Regions from separate parts of the Pseudoalteromonas sp. PAST1 genome, predicted to be linked through region 1. Evidence: predicted binding sites of a transcription regulator. Region 1 holds the regulator's gene; the other holds the start of a gene.
What was found. The regulator sigma-54, encoded in region 1, starts transcription at its own class of promoters, with help from an activator protein. The targets are predictions, from matches to a motif close to GTTGGCACGNNNNTNGNNT.
Positions count from the first base shown of each region.

Region 2: a site for sigma-54 is predicted at 1,621-1,639, ahead of L1272_RS05710 (LruC domain-containing protein). Genes of this name have one in related genera too.

Region 1 covers NZ_JAKGBH010000022.1:14,119-17,553, forward strand. Annotated here, with positions in the region: gene lptA (lipopolysaccharide transport periplasmic protein LptA) at 1-261, shown strand, start outside; gene lptB (LPS export ABC transporter ATP-binding protein) at 258-983, shown strand; gene L1272_RS12210 (RNA polymerase factor sigma-54) at 1,090-2,586, shown strand; gene hpf (ribosome hibernation promoting factor) at 2,613-2,900, shown strand; gene ptsN (PTS IIA-like nitrogen regulatory protein PtsN) at 2,904-3,356, shown strand; gene rapZ (RNase adapter RapZ) at 3,357-3,435, shown strand, end outside.
Region 2 covers NZ_JAKGBH010000008.1:64,365-67,799, reverse strand. Annotated here, with positions in the region: gene L1272_RS05710 (LruC domain-containing protein) at 1-1,587, opposite strand, end outside; gene L1272_RS05705 (ATP-binding protein) at 1,813-3,435, shown strand, end outside.

The DNA of each region.
Region 1 (3,435 bases):
TACTTCGAAGAAAAGCAAGCTGATGGTACCGTGATGAGCGCCAGCGCCGAAGAAGTTCGTTATGATGTTGCGAAACGCTTCTTAACACTCAATGGCGAAGCTGAAGTCACTCAAGCGGGTCAAAAAGTAACGGCAAAAAGCATTACCTATGATATGGCTCAACAGCTGATCAGCGCAGAAAAAGACGAAAACTCAACAGATCGTGTACACACTATTTTAGTGCCTGTAGAAAATAAAAAAGACGATAAAGGCCAACCATGAGCACATTAAAAGCAGAGCTTTTAGCTAAAAGCTACAAAGGCCGCCAAGTGGTTAAAAATGTCGGTCTTGAAGTTGAAGCGGGCAGTATTGTTGGCTTGTTAGGGCCAAATGGTGCTGGTAAAACAACGACCTTCTATATGATTGTAGGCCTCGTACCAAGCGACAAAGGAAAAATAAGCATCGATGATAACGATATCACGCTTTTGCCAATGCACAGCCGTGCGCGCTTAGGTATTGGTTATCTACCACAAGAGTCGTCTATTTTTCGAAAATTAACAGTTTACCAAAACTTGATGGCCATATTAGAGACCCGCAAAGATCTTAACAAAACAACGCGCGAAGAGACGCTTAACAACTTATTAGATGAATTTAGCATTCAACATATTCGCGATAGCCAAGGTATGGCACTGTCAGGTGGTGAACGACGCCGCGTTGAAATTGCACGTGCATTAGCCGCTAATCCTAAATTTATCCTTTTAGATGAGCCTTTTGCTGGTGTTGATCCTATTTCAGTGTTAGATATAAAGAAAATTATTGAGCACCTAAAAAATCGTGGTATTGGTGTACTTATTACTGACCATAATGTTCGAGAAACCCTTGATGTTTGTGAAAAAGCCTACATTGTTTCTCATGGGGAGCTAATTGCATCAGGCACACCTGAGCACGTATTAGCTGACCAAACTGTACGTGATGTTTATCTAGGCGAGCAATTCAGGCTGTAACCATTACGCCACCGACTAGAGCATCTGCTAGACTTATACAATGACAATAAATCGATAACAGTGTCCTCACCGTTACCGATAACTTAAAAAGGATTGTTAGGGATACATGAGGCAATCATTACAGCTGCGCATGGGCCAGCAACTTACAATGACTCCACAACTGCAACAAGCCATTCGCTTGTTGCAGCTCAGTACATTGGATCTCCAGCAAGAAATTCAAGAAGCGCTTGATAGTAATCCTCTGCTTGAAGTGGAAGAAGCGGATTACAACGAAGAAAGCATCGGTAAGAATGAGCAAAAAGCGGAGTCTGACGATGTACAAGTCAGCGCGTCTGCCGACGAAGCACCTAGCGAATTCGAGCAAGAAAGCAGTGATGCTCTGAGTAAGGATACGGTTAGCGATGACTTAGCTATGGATGTTACGTGGGATGAGTACATGAGTGCCGCCCCATCAACATCGTCTGGGCCAATGCCTGAAGACGAGTCTATTTACCAAGGTGCTTCAACAGAAACACTGCAAGAATATTTAATGTGGCAACTACAGCTCACACCATTTAGTCCTACCGATGAAGCGATTGCCGTTGCCATCGTTGAAGCTATCGATGACTCAGGTATTTTAACGGTTAGCTGCGAAGATATTGTCGAAAGCTTTAATCAAAATAATGATGAAGAAGAAATCGAACTCGATGAAGTTGAAGCTGTCTTAAAAAGAATACAGTTATTCGATCCAGTTGGTATCGGCGCCCGAAGTTTACAAGAGTGCCTGTGTATACAACTTCGTCAATTCGATGCCAATACGCCATATTTAGCTGAAACTAAAATGGTTTTATCTGAGCATATCGAATTATTAGCAAGTCGCGACTATCGCACTTTAATGAAAAAGACTAAGCTTAAAGAAAACGAGCTTAAAGAAGTGATGACGCTCATTCACAGCTTAAATCCTAAGCCTGCGGATAGCATAGTACGCGAAGAATCTGAGTACGTCATACCCGATGTATCAGTGAAAAAAGTGAAAGGCCGCTGGGTAGTCGAGTTAAACCCAGATTGTATGCCAAAAATTAGAGTGAATAGCCAATATGCAGCGATGTCTCGCTCTGTTAAATCAAGTAGCGACAGCCAATTTATTCGTTCTCACTTACAAGAAGCAAAGTGGTTTATTAAGAGCTTAGAAAGCCGTAACGATACTTTACTAAAAGTGACCAACTGTATCGTGCAACAACAGCAAGCTTTCTTTGAACATGGCCCAGAAGCAATGAAGCCAATGGTGCTAAACGATGTCGCTGAAATGGTCGAAATGCATGAATCGACGATTTCTCGGGTTACAACACAAAAATATATGCATACCCCAAGGGGAATTTTTGAGTTGAAATATTTCTTCTCAAGCCATGTCAGCACCGAAAATGGTGGTGAGTGTTCTTCTACAGCAATTCGCGCTTTAATCAAGAAGTTAGTTGCTGCAGAAAACTCGGTTAAACCATTGAGTGATAGCAAAATTGCAGATATATTGGCTGAGCAAGGAATTAAAGTAGCTAGACGTACAATTGCAAAATATCGTGAGTCTCTAGCAATACCTCCGTCTAATCAGCGTAAAAGTCTGATTTAGACGTTTTACATAGAAGGAAAATGCTTATGCAACTAAATTTAACTGGTCGTCACGTAGAAGTCACTGATTCATTAAGAGACTATGTAAACACTAAGTTCGCAAAACTAGAAAGGCATTTTGATCATATTAATAATGTTCATGTCATTTTAGATGTAGAAAAATTAAGCCAAAAAGCAGAAGCAACTTTACATGTAAACGGAGGCGAGTTGTTCGCTTCTACAGAACATCAAGATATGTACGCAGCAATTGACTCATTGATCGATAAACTTGATCGCCAAGTCATTAAGCATAAAGAGAAATTAGCTCGACATTAAATTATGAAACTTAGTTCACTTACTAATCAGGACTGCAGCAAAGCTGCGGTCCTTTTTAATAGCAAAAAAAGAATTCTTGAGTATATTAGCGAGTTAGCTCACCAGCAGTTTCCTCATTTATCTCAACAAGATATCCTAGATGCTTTTCTGAACAGGGAAAAGTTAGGTAGTACAGGTATCGGCCGAGGAATAGCTATTCCCCACGGTCGAATGAGTGGTGCTGATGAACCTCATGCATTTATTATTGTCAGTGAATCTCCCATCAATTTTGATGCGATAGACAATCGTCCCGTTGATATTTTTGTGGCACTCATCGTACCAGAGGGCGATTGCCAGTTGCACTTGAAGACCTTGTCAACAATTGCTGATAGACTTAAAGATAAAGATTTTTGTAAACAGTTGCGAAGTGCTACAAGCGATCAGCAACTATTTCAAGTAATTGCATCAGAGGCATAAATGGAATTAATAATTATCAGCGGTCGCTCAGGCTCGGGGAAATCGGTCGCTTTACGAGTTCTTGAAGACTTAGGCTACT
Region 2 (3,435 bases), on a different contig from region 1:
AATTTGGCTACGTAAAATGCGTTTATCATTTGAACCTTCCACAGTCTCATATAACCTAACTGCAAAGCCATTATGAAAATCAGCACCTATCCCAACTAGCTCACCTTCTATTTTGTAACCTGTAGCCACACCATTTTGATCTATAATTGTAGTTCGATAGTTTATAACTAAATCATTGAAGTCATAATCTCCAGAAAATGGCCATTTATCCTCAAATGCAAGTGTTACCCAGCTATTTTCTCCGGGGTAAACTAAGCTTCCCAATGTTGTTACAGAGTAATCTTCTACCTCCCCACCAATAACACCACCAGTTGCTGTAATTGGATTGGTTTCACTACCATCAGTTACACGAAAGCGAGACCAGGTTGTTCCCATAACGGCATCATCTGGAACATTAACCAAAATGCTATTATCGCCTTGGTTTAACCGATATTTAGACACCGTAATTTCATCCGCATCAAATTGGTAATTCTGATCCCAATCAAACCATGCGTATAGATATGTCTCGTCATTTGCAGAGGTAACAATAATTTGACTGGTATTGCCTGCTACCAAATCAGTGACGAACTTAACGCCGTCATCTGATTGATCATCAGGTGTTAAAAGTAAGTCTGAACGTGTATTAATATTCTCGCCATCTACTGTAGCACCTAAGTAAACCAAATTAGTTTGATCTGCATTTGGGTCAAATAAATGTCTTGCGCCACTGTCTTCGAGTGAGGTTTGATAAGGAGCAGGTGCATCACCAAAATCGATTGAATTATCCGTTACCTTTACCTCAGCAATTGCGCAGCGTGCACCATCATTTTGATTTGATGTAGGCCCTAAAGTAAACACCGCAGCAGTTGGCGTGTAACCGTTTACAGGGCTGATGCTAAGGTCTACTTTGTGTATTTTACCGCTTCGGTTATTACTAAAATAAAACTGTCCTTTTACATCAAAATACCCAGCACCATTCGCTCCGGTATCACCAGCTATATCTAAGTTCGCCACAAATGTGGGTGTCTGATTATTAAGATCTATTTCGTATAAGTCGCCATTTGATTCAACTGCATACAAAAGGTTGCTATTAGGATGAAAAGCAAAATCATAAATAGCTAACCCCCAGCTAGCTGAACCCGCAACTAAATCAGCTTGATATTCATCAGCAGGCTCTGTCAAATCAATACCGTACAATCCGAATTTGGGATGATACAAATAATATACCGCCTGATTAGTTTCACTATTTACATGGATGTCACCCACATAGAAGTTAGTATCAGGCAGACCGTTAACCACGAGTCGTTCTAGTTGATAATCATCACCAATTTTGACAACACTCTTCGGGCTTTGCTTACTAAAGCCATACATATATTGGTCTTTATAGTTAAAACCCACAGCATTTACGCTTTCATTGTTTGTTTCGTCACTAAAGTTTAATGACGGTGCTAATACTGTCGCTTTAGCAGAGACCAAATCAATTCCAAACATTTGTGCAGGTGTACCTTGTATTAGAAATGCTTTACTTGGGCATTCTTCAAACGGAGCTGCGCTTACATAACTAGTGGCAAGCACAGATAAAAGACAGACGGGTATTTTGCTTTTCATAATTACACTCTCCTGTGGTTATGTAATTATTTAAAGCAGCAATTGTTCCAAAATATAACTCATTAAAAAATAAGGTTTTAAATGTTTTTTGCAGATCCTTTTTGCAAGATGCAACCATCTATATCGCAAAATGCAATTCTTTTTAATCACAAAAAACAAATTTACTCAACACAAAAGCATGATGTGCTAGAATTGCTTCAGAAAAAATAATAATAAATGTTAAAAATGAACTTTAAAGCTCTTGTTATTCTACTGTGTACCTTGTCATTTGCATCAATTGCGTCAACTCTACAAGGCCACATTGATGAAGCTAGAACAATAAGCGATTACCAAGAACGCTATAAATATTTAACAAATATAGATAAACGCCTTATTGAATCTGCCAGTTTTGCTGAGCAATTAAGCTTTAATGTTAGATTAATTCACGTTCATATACACCTAGGTCAGTTTCAACAGGCGCAAAATATAGTAGAAGAACTTGAGTCTTCTCCAAAATATAAAAGTGACTCCTCTATTTATAGCGAATTGTATTTAGTCAAAGCTCGATTGGCATATAGTGCAAATAAACTAGAATCTGCAATTCACTTATCTCAACAAAATGTCGCGCTGTTTCAGCGTTTGCAACTCACCGATTACGAAATTGATGCCGTTGCGAGCCTTGTCAGTGCTTATCATAATGCAGGTGAATATCAAGCAGCCTTAAACTTGCTTGAGGTTTATATTCACGACAACAATCGAGAATTATCCTTAAAGCAAAAAGAAATGCTCTACCATGGTTATTCGCGTAATCTTGAACAGTTAGACCGGTTAACCCTTGCCCTAGAATATAAGCTAAAACGCCGTGAAGTTATTCAGCAAATGTCGCCGTCTATTTCATTACAAGCAGGTATAAGTTATTCAATTGCCCAAAGTTATTTAGATTTAGAACAATACGAAAAAGCAAAGAGCGAGTTTATTACAGCCCTTAGTTTTGATAGGCAAACGGGTTCACTATCTGATATCGGACATAGTTTAGTTAAGCTATCCCAATGCGAATATGGACTTAAAAACTACCCTGCAGCACTTGCATACGCACAAGAGGCTAAGCAGGTCTTCGCTAGTTATAACAGTACGCGAAATACTGCCTGGGCAAACCATAATATTGCGATAAATTTGCTCGAAATAGATAAACCTGACCAAGCATTAAGCATTGAAAAACAAGTGCTCATTGAACTCAAGCAAGACGATCACTTATATATAGATGTATTACTTACATTAGCTAAGCTGTACATTGGCTCTACTGAGCACGAACAAGCTAAACATTATGCTGAGCAAGCCTACCAGTTAAGTAAACAAAAAAATAAGCTGCAAAAACAAATCATTGCCCTAGAACATTTGATCACTGTGACAGAAAAACAAGCTGATTATAAACAAGCCCTGTCGTATCAACGTGCTATTACAGAGCTTGAAAAAGGCTTTGCCCGTAACAACTACAACCAGCGTTTAGCTGAGCTACAAAACTCCATTGCAATGCGCGACCGCGATTTAGCAATACAAGATTTAAAACTTCAAGACAATGAAAAAAGCCAAGCTATTGCCGCACAACGTCAAGCTATTTTATACAGCGTCTTATTATTTAGCCTGCTTTTAGCTGCAATGGGCATTGCTTTATTAAGAATAAGACAGAGAAAACAGCTTATTGAACAGCGCCGAAATTATCTGGATAAACAAATCAGTCAACGTAGTAAGTTATTATCACAAGTAGCTCACGAACTAAGTGGTCCATTAACAGGGTTGCGCTTACACCTTGAAACGCTCCAAGCAGGCCTAACCCAATTTAATGAGCTTACTTACGAAAAACTTAACCAA